3 regions of the Martinezella sp. CNPSo 3957 genome follow, and region 2 is predicted to be linked to each of the others. Evidence: predicted binding sites of a transcription regulator. Region 2 holds the regulator's gene; each other region holds the start of a gene.
What was found. Region 2 encodes LexA, which represses DNA repair genes until DNA is damaged. Its sites were predicted from a motif close to TGTTCNNNNTGTGTTCNG; they were not measured.
Positions count from the first base shown of each region.

Region 1: the regulator LexA is predicted to act here: its motif matches at 2,059-2,076, upstream of dnaE (DNA polymerase III subunit alpha).
Region 3: the regulator LexA is predicted to act here: its motif matches at 4,184-4,201, upstream of AC13QE_RS14740 (DNA recombination protein RmuC).

Region 1 covers NZ_JBXSOU010000003.1:55,800-60,960, reverse strand. The annotation lists gene AC13QE_RS08765 (lipoprotein-releasing ABC transporter permease subunit) at 1-113, shown strand, start outside; gene AC13QE_RS08760 (ABC transporter ATP-binding protein) at 128-811, shown strand; gene AC13QE_RS08755 (DUF5680 domain-containing protein) at 817-1,284, opposite strand; gene AC13QE_RS08750 (hypothetical protein) at 1,361-1,957, opposite strand; gene dnaE (DNA polymerase III subunit alpha) at 2,312-5,161, shown strand, end outside.
Region 2 covers NZ_JBXSOU010000008.1:167,234-172,394, forward strand. The annotation lists gene gltA (citrate synthase) at 1-503, opposite strand, end outside; gene AC13QE_RS19670 (ComEC/Rec2 family competence protein) at 795-3,263, shown strand; gene lexA (transcriptional repressor LexA) at 3,244-3,966, opposite strand; gene AC13QE_RS19680 (VOC family protein) at 4,385-5,161, shown strand, end outside.
Region 3 covers NZ_JBXSOU010000005.1:195,211-200,371, reverse strand. The annotation lists gene AC13QE_RS14750 (methyl-accepting chemotaxis protein) at 1-1,749, opposite strand, end outside; gene AC13QE_RS14745 (ribokinase) at 1,944-2,843, opposite strand; gene AC13QE_RS14740 (DNA recombination protein RmuC) at 2,946-4,124, opposite strand; gene def (peptide deformylase) at 4,311-4,826, shown strand; gene AC13QE_RS14730 (FitA-like ribbon-helix-helix domain-containing protein) at 4,890-5,150, shown strand.

The DNA of each region.
Region 1 (5,161 bases), on a different contig from region 2:
GCGAGACCATCTCCGTCATCGTGATGGCACTCACCCTGTCCTTCCTTGCCACCATCTTTCCGGCCTGGCGGGCCTCGCGGCTCGATCCGGTGCAGGCGCTGCGCTACGAATAAGGATATTTCATTTGATGAAACGCAACGTCGTTCTCCAGCTCTCTGGCGTGGAGCGTCACTACGGGCAGGGCGAGACGCGGCTGTCGATCTTGAAGGGGGCGGATTTCACGCTGCACAGCGGCGAGATTGTTGCGCTCGTCGCGCCGTCAGGCACGGGTAAATCGACGCTTCTGCATGTGGCTGGGCTGCTTGAGCATCCGGATGGCGGCGAAGTCCTCGTCAACGGTCAGGCCTGTGAGGACTTGTCTGACGATAGACGTACCGCCGTGCGCCGCAGCGAGATCGGCTTCGTCTATCAGTTCCATCACCTGCTTCCGGAATTCTCGGCGCTTGAGAACATCATGATGCCGCAGCTCATTTCCGGCCTCTCGCGGAAAGATGCCAGCGAGCGAGCCGCCCAGCTTCTCGACTATATGCGCATCGGCCATCGCGGTGATCATCGCCCCGCCGAATTGTCCGGCGGCGAGCAGCAGCGTGTCGCAATCGCCCGTGCGGTTGCCAATGCACCGCTGGTGCTTCTGGCTGACGAGCCGACAGGCAATCTCGACCCGGCAACGGCGCATTACGTCTTTGACGCGCTGGAGGCGCTGGTGCGCCAATCCGGTCTTGCGGCGCTGATCGCCACGCACAATCACGAGCTGGCAGCCCGCATGGATCGTCGCGTGACACTGAGCGAAGGCAAGGTTGTGGAGGTCTGATCCCTTTACGGGATGATCAGGCCACCGCGATAATCCAGTTCGTAAGCCCTGCGTTCGCTCACGACGATAGCTTCGTAGCCGCTGAAATGGTGGCAGTCGCCGATGTTTTCATCGATGTAAAGCCCATAGGCATGCTCGAACTCGAAACCGCCGAGAAAGCGCCTTTCGTCAAGATAGAGCCGCAGCAAGGCCGCCTTGATCACCATGCCGGCGCGCGTTCCGTCGATCAGGTCGTGTTCGACGATATGGCCGAAATAGTTCATGGCCCATACCGGCTCGCCGTCATGCCATACGAGCTCCTGTCCGGCGAAGTCAGTGCCGCCGAAGTAGCTGTCGAGATAGCGCCAGCGGCCGCTCGCATAGCCAATGTCATGCGAGCCGCTACGGCAGGATGGCAGCCTCTCGCCGTCACCGACATAGGTTTCGGCTTTGGCGACGACAATAAAATCGTTCAGCTCGGCAAGATCCGGCATGACCCTCTCCAATTTTGGTGAGCGGCCAAGATGCCATTCAATGCGAGATTTGTAAAGAACAAAAAGAGAACATTTGCTAGCGATGGCTGCTTTCGCAGGCCTTCTGGCCGATATCATCCTGCCAGTCCTGGATGGTGACGGCCTTGGCATCGGCCTTCAGTATCTTGTCGTCCTTGGTCACCTTGCCGGTCAGAACGTTGTAATCGCAGCTATAGCTGTTACCGGGTTCGACGTTGTCACGAAAATCGTAGCTATAGCCGGCAACCAAAAATGCGCTGTTGCGATAGGCAAGCGTCAAAGTCTGATGCCATCGGTCGCGCCCGATCGCATCGTTCTGCGAGGTGACCGCGATTGAACCGTTCGGCAGTGCGGCGATCGATGGTTCCTGGCCGTAGATACCGCCAGGCTCAGCGCGGCCCCATACCTTATCAGGGGCGGCCGCGGCCAGTTTGAGCAGCTCATGTTCCTTGTCGCGGAGATAGATATAGATCCCGATCTCATAATCGGCCTGGTCATTCGGCGGCATCGTCACCAGTAATGCAAGGTCCGGCTTGCCGTCCTTGTTCCAATCGCCGATCGCCGCGTCGATGATGCGGTCGGAAGCAATGGTATCTTCGGCGCGAGCCGCGATTGCGGTCAAAAGAAGAATGAGAGCGAAGCCAAGTGACTTCATCGTGATTCCCCGGTTTGCCTCTGCATAGCGCCCGGCCGCGCCGGCGTCCATTGCAGGCTGAAAAGTGGTCAGATGAAATTTACTGATGCATCTATTGACTCTCGAACAAAAATGGAACAAAAAGAAAACATAACGAGTAAGGAGCGCCTAAATGACCGACATTATTCGAGACGTTGCAGCATTCACTTCCATCGTCATGTTCGTCGCCAGCTTTTCCCTCATCATGATGGCGATGTAAGTTTTATCCCCGTTTGCGCATGCTGTTCCCATATTTGATGGGAGCAACTTCTGGACTTTATGGTCCGCAATGCCGAAAATGCCGCTGATTCATTCAGGCGTGCGGAAGGGTATGAAATGGCGGATGCGGGTGGCAGCGGCGCGGCAGCGCCGGTCGGCGAAATGCCGGAATTTGTGCACCTCAGGGTTCATTCCGCCTATTCTCTGCTAGAGGGCGCATTGCCGCTCAAGAAGATATTGGCCAAGGCTGCCGGGGACAGCCAGCCGGCCATTGCGATTACCGATACCAACAATCTGTTCGTCGCCCTGGAATTCTCGCAGAAGGCGATGGATGAGGGCCTGCAGCCGATCATTGGCTGTCAGGTATCGATCGATATGGAGGATGGCGGCGAGAGCGAGAAGCGCGGGCCGCAGCAAGCTTTGGCGAAGATGCCATCCCTCGTGCTGCTTGCCGCGACCGAGCGGGGATATGAGCGCCTCGTCGATCTCGTCAGCCGCGCCTATCTCGGCGGCGAGGGCAACAACGCCGTTCACATCGCAGCCTCATGGCTGGATGAGATCGGTACGGGAGGGTTGATCGCGCTCACCGGTTCGCTCACCGGCCCGGTCGATATGGCTTTGAAAGAAGGGCATGCCGCACAGGCGCTCTCCCGATTGTTGAGGCTGAAGCAGCTGTTCGATGACAGGCTCTATGTCGAATTGCAGCGCCACGGCACCTATGATCGTCGTCACGAGCAGAAGATGATCAAGCTGGCTTACGAGCACGAGATCCCGCTCGTTGCTACCAACGAAGCCTTTTTCCCGACGCGGGACGATTACGATGCGCATGACGCCTTGATGGCGGTGGCCCACAACGCCATCGTCTCGGACGATACGCGATTTCGCCTGACGCCGGATCACTATCTGAAGAGCCGCGCAGACATGGCAAAGCTTTTCGCCAACTTGCCTGAAGCGCTTGAGAATACGGTCGAGATCGCTCGCCGCTGCTCTTTCGTGTTGAAGACCCGCTCGCCGATCCTGCCGCGCTTTACCGGGGCGACTGACGACCCTGAAGAGGCTGGACGCGCCGAGGCGGCCGAGCTGCGCGCTCAGGCGGTCGAGGGCCTTGAGCAGCGCATAACCTCGCTTGGCATGGCGCCGGGTTACGAGGAGAAGGATTATCGCGATCGGCTGGAATTCGAACTGAGCGTCATCGAGCGCATGAAGTTTCCCGGCTACTTTCTGATCGTTGCCGACTTCATTAAATGGGCCAAGCGCCACGATATCCCTGTCGGCCCCGGTCGCGGTTCCGGTGCAGGCTCGCTCGTCGCCTATGCGCTGACGATCACTGACGTCGATCCGCTGCGCTTCTCGCTGCTATTCGAGCGCTTCCTCAATCCGGAACGCGTCTCCATGCCGGACTTCGATATCGACTTCTGCCAGGACCGGCGTGAAGAGGTGATTCGCTACGTGCAGGCCAAATACGGCCGCGAGCAGGTGGCGCAGATCATCACCTTTGGTTCGCTGCAGGCGCGTGCGGCCTTGCGCGACGTTGGCCGCGTGCTCGAAATGCCCTATGGCCAGGTCGACAAGATCTGCAAGCTGGTGCCGAACAATCCTGCTAATCCGACCCCCCTTAGCAAGGCGATCGAGGAGGAGCCGCGCTTGCAGGAGGAGGCGGACAAGGAGCCAGTCGTCGCGCGTCTTCTCGATATCGCCCAGAAGATCGAAGGCCTCTATCGCCACGCATCGACCCATGCCGCCGGTATCGTCATCGGCGACCGCCCACTGTCGAAGCTGGTACCGATGTATCGCGACCCGCGCTCCGATATGCCGGTCACCCAGTTCAACATGAAATGGGTGGAACAGGCCGGTCTGGTGAAGTTCGACTTCCTTGGCCTGAAGACCCTTACGGTTCTAAAGACGGCGGTCGATTTCGTCGCCAAGCGCGGCATCTCGATCGATCTTGCCAGCATCCCGCTCGACGACAAGAAGACCTACGACATGCTCTCGCGCGGCGAGACGGTTGGCGTGTTCCAGGTGGAAAGTGCGGGCATGCGCAAGGCGCTGATCGGCATGCGCCCGGACTGCATCGAGGATATTATCGCGCTCGTGGCGCTTTATCGTCCGGGCCCGATGGAGAACATCCCGGTCTACAATGCCCGCAAGCATGGCGAGGAAGAGATCGAGTCGATCCACCCGAAGATCGACTATCTCCTGAAGGAAACTCAGGGCGTTATCGTCTATCAGGAGCAGGTGATGCAGGTCGCCCAGGTGCTCTCGGGCTATTCGCTTGGCGAAGCCGATCTTCTGCGCCGCGCCATGGGTAAGAAGATCAAGGCGGAGATGGACCAGCAGCGCGAGCGCTTCGTCGACGGTGCCATCAAGAACGGCGTGTCGAAGGGGCAGGCCGATGTCATCTTCGATCTGCTCGCCAAGTTCGCCAATTACGGCTTCAACAAGTCGCACGCCGCCGCCTACGCCATCGTCTCTTACCAGACCGCCTATATGAAGGCGCATTATCCGGTGGAATTCCTGGCCGCGTCGATGACGCTCGATATGTCCAATACCGAAAAGGTCAACGACTTCCGTCAGGATGCCAAGCGGCTGGGCATCGAGGTTATCGCGCCCTCCGTGCAGACCTCGTTTCGCCATTTCGAGACGGGCGACAACCGCATCTATTATGCGCTGGCGGCTATCAAGGGCGTCGGTGAAGCCGCTGTCGACCATATCGTCGAGGTGCGCGGCGATCAGCCTTTTGCCGGCATCGAGGATTTCTGCCTGCGCATCGATCCCAAGCAGATCAACCGCCGCGTTCTGGAAAGCCTGATCTGCGCCGGCGCTTTCGACTGCTTCGAGATCGATCGCGCGCAGCTGATCGCCGGCTTGGACCGCGTCATGGGCTATGCCCAGGTGGCGCAGGAAAATAAGCGCAGCGGCCAGCATGACATGTTCGGAAGTGCCGCCTCCGGCCCGGAAAAGATCGTG
Region 2 (5,161 bases):
TTGGCGATCATGCGCAGGCTTGCGACCATGCGCTGGTGCGGATCGGTGATGTCGGTCGAGTCGTGATAGAAGGCAGAGAGCGCGCCGACACAGCCGCACATGACGGCCATCGGATGCGCGTCACGGCGGAAGCCTGTGAAGAAGCGCGACATCTGCTCATGCACCATCGTGTGGTGGGTCACGCGATAGTCGAAGTCCTTCTTCTGCGCTGCCGTCGGCAGTTCGCCGTAGAGAAGGAGGTAGCAGACTTCCAGGAAATCGCCGTGTTCGGCCAGCTGATCGATCGGATAACCGCGGTGCAGCAGAACGCCTTCGTCGCCATCGATATAGGTGATGCTCGACTCGCACGATGCGGTGGAGGTGAAACCAGGATCGTAAGTGAAAGTAGAGGTGTTCTTATAAAGGGCACCAATATCAATGACACTCGGGCCGATGGTTCCGGTCTTGACCGGCAGGTCCACCGTCTTTTCACCCCAAGTTAGTTTCGCGCTTTGTTCCGTCATGCTGATCCTCCAAGATTTGGCGGGATTGACGCCATAAAAAGCGCCAAAAGGTTAAGCGACTACCGACTAGCTATATGATCCAGAGCCTAATGCCAAGTTATCCTAACGCTGAATTGTGCAATGCAGTATCAACTTTTGGGCACTGCAGAAGCGCCCTTTCGTATGCTACGCCGGGAAACCGGCCCAATTGAGCTTTGTTCCCGCCGATTTCAGTTGAATTCACTGTGTGGTGACGGCACAAATCGCGCAGAAGCTGTAATTTGGCGCGGGGGCAGTCAGCGAGTGCCTAATTTGGAGGCATCCGACCAGCAGGAAGAGAGCAGGGACGTCACCGCGTCTCCGCAATCTCGCGCCTTTTCCGCCACGATTACCCCTAGCGCCAAAGCGCAACAATGGGAACGAACACAGGATCAGGCGCCGCTGACGTCGCGTTTGCTGCGTGTTCAGAAGCGTCTTGGAACTGCCGTCCTCGGCTTGATTGCGGAGGAAGCGGCCCATGGCCGCGCTGTTCTTTTCGCGCCGATCTATATGGGTTTGGGTGCGATTATCTGGTTCGAGGCGCAAGTCGATCCGCCTCCGCAGGCGTTTCTCGCAGGCCTCGTTTTGTTTGCTTTGGGTTTTTTGCTAAAGCGCGATGCGGGCAGGCTGCTTCATCACACACTTTTCGCCGGTATGCTCATCTGCCTGGGCATGGCGCTCGCGCAGTGGGAAAGTTGGCGGGTTTCCACCGTCATGCTCGACTCGGCCGTGACGACGACCGTGACCGGGCAGATCGAGCGACGGGAATCCTATGACAATGGGCGCTGGCGCTATGTCGTCCGCGTCGAGGCAACGGAAAAACCCTCTATCCGCCGCGCGCCGCAGCGGGTTACGGTCTTCGTGCGCAAGCAGGTAGAGCCGTTCGATCTGGGGGATCGGATCCAGGGCAGGGCGCGCCTGACGCCTCCGGCCGGACCGGCATTGACGGGTCTTAACGATTTCGCTTTCAGCTCTTATTTCAACGGCATCGGCGCGAATGGCTTTGCCTACGGAACGCCGGAATTATTGTCGCCATCCGGTGACGATGCTGCCGGCTCGTTACTGGATGCGGCCGATATCTGGCTCGCTGGCCTGCGTAACAGCATCGGCGACCGCATCAGGCAAACTTTGCCTGGAGACACCGGCGCCTTTGCAGCAGCGCTTGTCACCGATGAGCGACGTGCGATCTCGAAGGATACGACCGAAGCCCTGAGAATTGCCGGCCTGACCCACATCATTGCAATTTCCGGCCTCAACATGGCGCTGTCGGCCGGCATCTTCTATGTCGGTCTGCGCTATTTGTTCAGCCTGTTTCCCGGTGTCGTCCAGGCCTGGCCGACGAAGAAGTTCGCAGCCTTCGGCGCGCTTCTGACGGTCACGGCCTATTACCTCATTTCCGGCTTCGGCGTCTCTGCCGAACGCGCCTTCATCATGATGGCGATCATGCTGGTGGCCGTGCTTTTCGACAGGCCATCCATCAGCTTGCGCAATGTGGCGCTCTCAGCCATCGTCATCCTGGTCTTGTCATCGTCTCAGGTACTCGGTCCGAGTTTCCAGATGTCTTACGCCGCAACGCTGGCGCTGGTATCAGGCTATTCGCTGTGGAAACGACGGCGGCATCGCGAAAACATCCTGCCGCGCATCCGTCTGTTAAGTCCACTACTGTTCGTCACGCGCTTCTTTGGAGGCGTGATGTCGACCTCGTTCATCGGCGGTGCGTCGACGGCCATTTTCTCGATCGAGCACTTTCACCGGTTGGCGACATATGGACTTGCTGCCAACCTTGCGGCCATGCCCGTCGTCTCTTTCATCGTCATGCCCTTCGGTATGATGGCGATGCTGCTGATGCCTTTCGGAATCGATGGACCGTTCTGGAAAGTCACCGGTGAGGGACTGGAGCTTGTGATCGCTATTGCAAAAACGGTGGCTGGGTGGGGAGGTGATATCACCTTCGGCCGCCAGCCTGGCTGGCTGATGCCGACTTTCATTGCCGGCTTCCTGATCATGAGCATGTTGCGGACCCGGCTTCGCCATCTGGGCCTGTTGCTGCTGCTGTCATCTGTCGGTGTGGCCGCGTTCGGCTCTGGTGTGCCGAAGCCGGATCTGATGATCTCGGAAGATGGCATTCTGGTTGCCTTGCGCCAGGATGATATCCTCGCCACCAATCGCGAGAGACCGCAGGCCTTCATCTTTGAGCAATGGCAAAAAGCACTGGTCGCAGCCGAACATCAACCGCCGACCATGCTTCCGACCGATAGCCGGCTTCCGCAGATCAGCAAGACGGATCGGCACAAGCGACTAAGTAACGAGGAGGAGAAGGCGGTCCGCACCGCAATGGAAGAAGCTTTGGACCGCACCATGCAAGGCAGCTTTGCCTGTCAGAAGGGAGCATGGTGTGTCGCCATGCTCGAAAACGGCGCGATATTGGTCACCATTGAGAATGCAGCCTATCTGCCCGCGGCTTGCGACACCGGGAGCATTGTTGTGACGCCAATCCGGCTGCGGCTGGACCATTGCCGTTCCGGAGCAACGCTCATAACCGGTGCGACATTGCGCAAAACCGGCTCCATCGAAATGGTGCTTACCTCAGACAAGCCCATTATATCCGCCGCATTCAACAACCCGCAGCGCCCCTGGACCAGGCATCGAACCTATGATTGGCGCACCGGCAAATTCGACGCGCCAATTGCAAAGGCGCCGCCAGTCCCGGACAATTCACCGGTCAGTGATAGCGACGAATAAGGCCGACGAGCTTGCCCTGAACCTTGACGCGATCCGGCCCGAAGATGCGGGTTTCATAGGCTGGGTTCGCGGCTTCCAGCGCGATGGAGGCACCCTTGCGACGGAAGCGCTTCAAGGTAGCTTCTTCATCGTCGACGAGTGCAACGACGATATCGCCGGGATTGGCCGTGGTCGAATTGCGGATAATGACCGTATCGCCGTCGAAAATTCCGGCGTCGATCATCGAATCCCCTCGAACTTCAAGCGCATAATGTTCGCCGGAGCCGAGCATGTCGGCGGGAACCGTAATGTCGTGCGTATTGTTCTGGATGGCCGAGATCGGAACGCCCGCTGCGATGCGACCCATCACCGGTACGGACGCCGAGCCGTTGTGATCGTCATTTGCCACCTTCGACGGAGCGGGCGGGGCAACGGGCTGCGGCTTGCCGAGGCTGCCCTCGATGACGCTCGGCGAAAAGCCGCGACGCGGCTGAAGGCTGGGATTATAAGCATCCGGGAGCTTGATGACTTCGAGAGCCCTGGCCCTGTTCGGCAGCCGGCGGATAAAGCCGCGCTCCTCCAGCGCCGTGATCAGACGATGGATACCGGATTTGGATGCCAAATCCAATGCATCCTTCATCTCGTCGAAGGACGGCGGAACACCGGATTCCTTCATGCGTTCGTGAATGAAGAGAAGCAGTTCCTGCTGCTTGCGCGTCAACATCGTCTTGGAACCCCAGAATCAAGAAAAGCCGTGAAACAAATCCAGAACGGACACTATATGTTCCATATGTGTTCCGCAAGTGCTTAAATTTCGGTAAAGCCTTGTAGTGTCAGTTAAATAATTACGACTTACGAATGGGTCGGGTTAGGATGTCGAGACGTTATATAGGCCTCAACCATTTGAAAAATATAGAAAATATCGCCATTTCCGTTCTCGGGCTTTACTGCTCGGTCGGCGTATTCAAGAAGCGGATCCATATTGGACGTCATTGGCCACACGCGTTGAGGGTAAGAATCAGCAATCACGTTTGCGAGATTGCTTTCAGTCCTGCCCCTATGCGTTGAGTGTTCCATACTCCTATCTTGAATTGCGCGGGGGAAGGGCGCAAATCTGCTGCCACAGGCAAACAGGAGGAACCATGATTTCGTCACCGCACCCGCTGGATCATCTCGTGCTGCCGACCGTCAATATCGCTCTGGCGCGCGAACGCCTCGGCAAGCTCGGTTTCACGGTGGCTCCGGATGCGCGTCATCCCTTTGGCACACAGAACGCCTGCGTCTTCTTTGCCGATAAAACCTATCTCGAACCCCTGAGCGTGGCATCTCTGGAGCAGTGCGAGAGGAGCATTTTGGACGGCAATGTTTTCGTCGCGCGCGATCAGGCTTATCGTTTCCGGGTGGGGGAAGATGGTTTTTCGGCCGTGGTGTTCGGCACGGATGATGCCGTGGCGGATGACGAGCGCTTCAACGCGGCGGCGATTTCCGCAGGGCGAATGCTGGATTTTTCCCGTCCGATGAAGATGCCTGACGGAACGGAAACCACGGCCGGCTTTCGTCTTGCCTTTGCCGCTGATCTGCGCGCGCCTGATTTTCTCGCCTTCTGCTGTCAGCGCATCAATCCGCTGCCGGCTGACCGCAGCGTGCTTGAGCGTCACGAGAACGGCGTGACCGGCATTGCGCGGGTAGCGCTTTGCGCGCCGCAACCGGCCGTCTATCGCCGCTTCTTCGAAGACGTTGTCGGCAGCCCGCAAATAACGGAGCATTCCTTCGGTTTGACCATCAAGGCGGCCAACGCCGATCTGGAGATTTTGACGCCGCAAGGCATGGAGGCGTTCTATGATCTGGCTGTTCGCACGAATGATCCGGGGCTCAGGGCGCGGGCAATCCTTTTCAAAACGCGCGATCTTTCCGTGACA
Region 3 (5,161 bases), on a different contig from region 2:
GGTCTGGAAAGCAATCTCGTCGATGACGCCGATGATGCGCGACACTTCCTGCGACGATTGCTCGATGCCGTGCATGGAGGAAATGGCCTTCTGCACGATCTCGCCGGAATGCTCGGCATCCTGAGACGCCGCGTTTACGCTGCTTGCCGCCGTGCGTGCGTTTTCGGCGCTGGAATTGACCTGCGCGGTCAGCTCGTTGAGGGCTGCCGCCGTCTCTTCGAGGCTGGCCGCCTGCTGTTCGGTGCGGCGGGCGAGATCCGAGGCACTGTTGCTGATTTCGCCGGTGCCGCTGCCGATATTGCCGACGCTGACATTGACGGTATGAACCGTCTCCTCAAGGCTCGCCAGCGCAGCATTGAAGTCCTGCTTGAGCTGGGCATATTCGCCGGGGAAATCGTCCGTGATCCGCTGTGTGAGGTTGCCCTTGGAGAGCTCGGCGAGGCTATTGCCGAGAATGCTGACGATATGGCGCTGGAGGGTGACGCTCTCGTTGCGTTCGCTCTCCGACCGGCGGCGTTCGCCCTCGGCAGCCAGACGCTGATCGTTGGCTTCGCCTTCGAGGCGCTTGGTGTCGGCAAGCGCAAAGCGGAACCCTTCCAGTGCCTTGGCGACCGAGCCAACTTCGTCTGCACCTGCCTGGCCGGCGACCGGTTCGGCATAATTGCCGGTGCTGAGGCGATTGACGCTTGCGACGAGGCCGGCGAGCGGCTTCTGCACGAAACCGCGCACAGCGACGTAGAGGGCGAGCATGACGGCGGCAAGCACGAGAATGCCGGCAACGATCATCATATAGGTCTGATCGCGTACCGGTGATGCAATGGCGCTATGCGGCACGTCGATGAGAACGACCCAGGTGGCATTGAGGCCGGGAACGGCGAAAGGATAGACGACGCGGTCGAATGCTTCGCCGCCATTTTCAGAAAGGTTCTTGAGGACGCTTGAAGAAGAGGTGGTCAGCGCCGCCTTGATGACGTCAGCGCCAGAACCGTTATAGTCCTTCATCAGCAGGTCGACGCTCGGTGCCACCAGCCACTTGTTGTCCTGGGAAACCAGCAGCACGCGGCCGGTGCCGAAAGGCTGCATCTTCTGCAGCTTCGTCGAAAGCGAGCCGAGAGAAATGTCGACCCCTGCGACACCGATCAGCTTGCCGCCCGACATGACGGGATAGGCGATCGAGCTCATGGTCGTCGGAACGTCGGTTCCCTGCGCGAGATAGGGCGGCGTGATCGCGCCCTTTCCGCTGTCGGCGGCAAGCTTCCACCAGGCGGCGCTGTAATCATTGTCGAAAGTCGAGAACTGGATGCCGCCATCCTTGGTCTTCGACCAATAGGGCGTGAAGGCGCCCTTGTCGTTGACGGCCTGATCCTTGTTGTTGGCAAGTTCGGTCGTCTTGCCATCCAGCGCGCCGAGCTGCTCACAGAACCAGCTGCCGAAGGCAAAGGCATTCTGCTCGACATTGGCCTTGAGGATATTGATCATGCCCTTGCGGTCGAAGGTATGACCCTCGTGGCCGCGGCCGATGATGGCGGCCATGGAGCGGGCGGCGCTCGCCAGTTCGCCGACATTTGCGGCGATCTCGTTGGAAATGGACTTGGCCTCGGTGTTCGCCTGATCCATTGTCAGCGTCTCGACGCGATCGCGGGTCTGGGAAATCAGCAGAAAATTGGAAACCAGCAGAACGAGTGCGATCGCCAGCCCGGTGACCAAGATGAGCTTGGCCGCAAGCGACTTCATGCGAAAGATGAACATCATTTCCTCGAAAAAGCGATGCGTCGGATACACATTATCCGAATGCAAGGTCGGCGCAGGATGGCCCTGTCATGGAGCCGCCGTTAAGATTCCTGCCGCAACCGGAAGGCTATGCGCGCCAGGCCAGAGGAGAATGATATGGAAGCGCAAAAATTTAATTAATTGCGCTTCCCGATGCGTGGGGAATTTTAGCTTTAAAGCTTTTCGGCCACTTCGCTTGCAACCGGAATGGACGGCTGTGCTCCAGGCTTCAAGCAGGCGAGCGAACCGGCGACGGCAGCCCGACGCAGGCTGGCATGGAAATCCAGGCCTTGATCGAGGCTGGCTGCAAAATAACCGCAGAAGGTATCGCCGGCGCCGACGGTGTCGACCGGCTCGATCACGAGACCCTTGGCGCGCGCGAGCTCGCCGTCGCGAATGGCGATGACACCATCGCCGCCAAGCGTGACGATCAGCGTCTGGCCGGTTTCACCATGTAGGCGAACCAGGGCTGCCTCGCGCTCGGAAGCCGACATGTTGTCCTGGCCGGCAAGCCTCTCGAATTCCGTCTCGTTGGCGATGACGATATCGGCAAGGCGGCCGAGGCGGGCAGCTTCCGGGATCAGCGGCGCCAGATTGAGCACGGTGCGCACGCCCTTTGCTTTCGCGGCGTTCAGCGCCATCTCGACGGCCGCGACCGGAATTTCGAGCTGAAGCATTAGCGTATCGCCGGCATTCAGAGCAGCAATGGCGGCCGCTGCGTGTTCGGCGGTGTTCGTACCATTGGCGCCCGGCACAACGGCGATCATGTTCTCACCGTCACCCCCCACGAGGATGAGAGCCGTGCCCGTCGCTTCGGATACATGCCGGACGGTGGAAAGATCGGTCCCTGCCGTATCGAGCAAGGCAAGCGCAGGTTCCGCGAAGGCATCATTGCCGACCGCCCCGCTGAGGCGGACCGTTGCGCCGGCGCGGCGCGCGGCCAGCGCCTGGTTGGCGCCCTTGCCGCCGGCGGCCGTGGAAAAGCCGTTGCCGGCAACCGTTTCGCCCGGCTTCGGCAAACGATCCGTGGTGGCGATGAGGTCCATATTGATGGAGCCGAAAATAGTGATCATGCGATGTCCTGCCCTGGGTGTTGCGCCTGCATGATCCTGCCCAGAAGGCTGCCTTTGTCTTTTCGGATCATGCATCGAGTGGGCGCGACACTGCCGAAGCGATCAGTCTTCGTCAACTACCCTGAGCTTGAGTTGGCTTGTGCGGTTGTCGACAGGCTTGGGCCGTTCTTCCGCGCGCGGCTTGGCAGGCTCTTTTGCCGCCTCGAATTCCAGCGCCTCTATCCGCTCGCCGCGCCTCGCCAGCTTGTCAGCAGAGGTAACGATCATATCGACATCCTTCTGCGCCATGGCGAAATGCCCCTGCAGCTTGCGCACGCGTTCATCGAGGCGCGAGAGGTCATCCATCAGATGCGCCACTTCGCTCTGGATCACATGGGCCTGCTCGCGCATGCGTTGATCCTTCAGGACAGCTTGGATGACCTGGATCGACAACATCAGCAGCGAGGGTGAGACGATGACGATGCGCGCGCGCTGGGCCTTCTGCACGATCGCCTCGAAATTCTCGTGTATCTCGGCAAAGATCGACTCGGACGGCACGAAGAGAAAGGCCGTATCCTGCGTCTCACCGGGGATCAGATATTTTTCCGAGATATCGCGAATATGCAGCTCCAAATCCCGGCGGAACTGCTGTGCGGCGATCTTGCCATGTTCGGGGTTGGCAGCAGCGCGAATGGCACTCCAGGCTTCCAGCGGAAATTTCGCGTCGATCACAAGCGGTGGCGAACCGTTCGGCATGCGAACGGTACAGTCAGGCCGTGAGCCGTTCGATAGCGTCGCCTGGAATGCATAGGCGCCCATCGGCAGCCCATCGGCGATGATGGTTTCCATGCGTGCCTGGCCGAAGGCGCCGCGTGTCTGCTTGTTGGAAAGGATGGCCTGCAAGCCGACCACATCCTTCGCCAGCGTCTGGATATTGGTCTGGGCGGCATCGATGACGGCGAGCCGTTCCTGCAGGCGGCGCAGGTTTTCATGGGTCGAGCGCGTCTGCTCGCCGATCGTCGCCGTCACCCGCTGCGACATGCCGTCGAGGCGCTGGCCGATGGCTTGATTGAGCTCGGCCTGTCTGGAGCCGAAGACTTCGGCCATGGTGGCGAGCCGTCCCTGCATCTCCGCCTGCGACCGTAGCAGCGCCGCCATCGTATGCTCGGCGTCGAGCGCGTCGTCTTCCGCGCGTGCCTTGCCGCGGACGAAAAGGACGATGACTGCGATCGCAAGCAGGATGACGAGGCCGGTCAGAACTTGGACGGTGGAAATGGCTTGGCCGAAGATGATGAAAGACATGAAACCTGGCGCGCTGATGAAGTTCTTATGGGCACCATAACAAAACCATCGCGAATATCCAGATCAAAACGTGAACATAATTTCTGGATCATTTGCGCTGATCCAGATGGCCGTCGTTGAAAAAACACTGTCTCACCGCCATCTTGGCGATTCCATCGCACAACAAGATGCGTTATGGGAAACGTCATGACGATCAAGCCACTCATCATTTTGCCCGATCCGCTGCTCCGCCAGGCTTCCAAGCCCATTGAGCAGATCGATACCGAAATTCAGCGCCTCGCCGACGACATGCTGGAAACCATGTATGACGCGCCGGGCATTGGCCTTGCTGCGATCCAGATCGGCGTTCCCCGCCGCATGCTCGTCATCGACGTCGCGCGCGAGGGCGAAGAGAAAACGCCACTGGTCTTCATCAATCCGGAGATCGTCGCGTCTTCGGATGAACGTTCGGTCTATGAGGAAGGCTGCCTCTCCATTCCGGATTATTATGCAGAGGTGGAGCGCCCGGCGCGCGTCACCGTCAAGCATCTGGACCGCAATGGCAAGGAGCAGCTCACCGAGGCCGACGGCCTGCTTGCGACCTGCGTGCAGCACGAGATCGACCATCTGAACGGCGTGCTCTTCATCGACTATATCTCGCGCTTGAAGCGGGAGATGGTGATCAAGAAATTCACCAAAGCTGCGAAGTCCAAGGCTCTCTGATCCCAGACATTGAAAGATCGGCTTCAAGCTCCTATGATATCATTGATATCATAGGAGGCGCGAATGAGTGATCTGTTGCTGCGCGGCATCGACGACAGCTTGAAGAAGCAGTTGCAGGCCAATGCCAGCAGGCATGGCCGCAGCCTCTCGGATGAGGCGATCGAACTACTGCGTCAATCGCTTGGACGCCAGCAGGGTGGGAGCAACTCGGCGGGGGAGGGGTTGAGAGCAATTCTTGGCGCAGAAAAGCTCAGCGAAGAGGAAATCGAGGCAATCAATGCTTTTCGGAATGCGCCGGATCGCGATCCGCCCCATTTCGAATAGTGCTCTGGCCT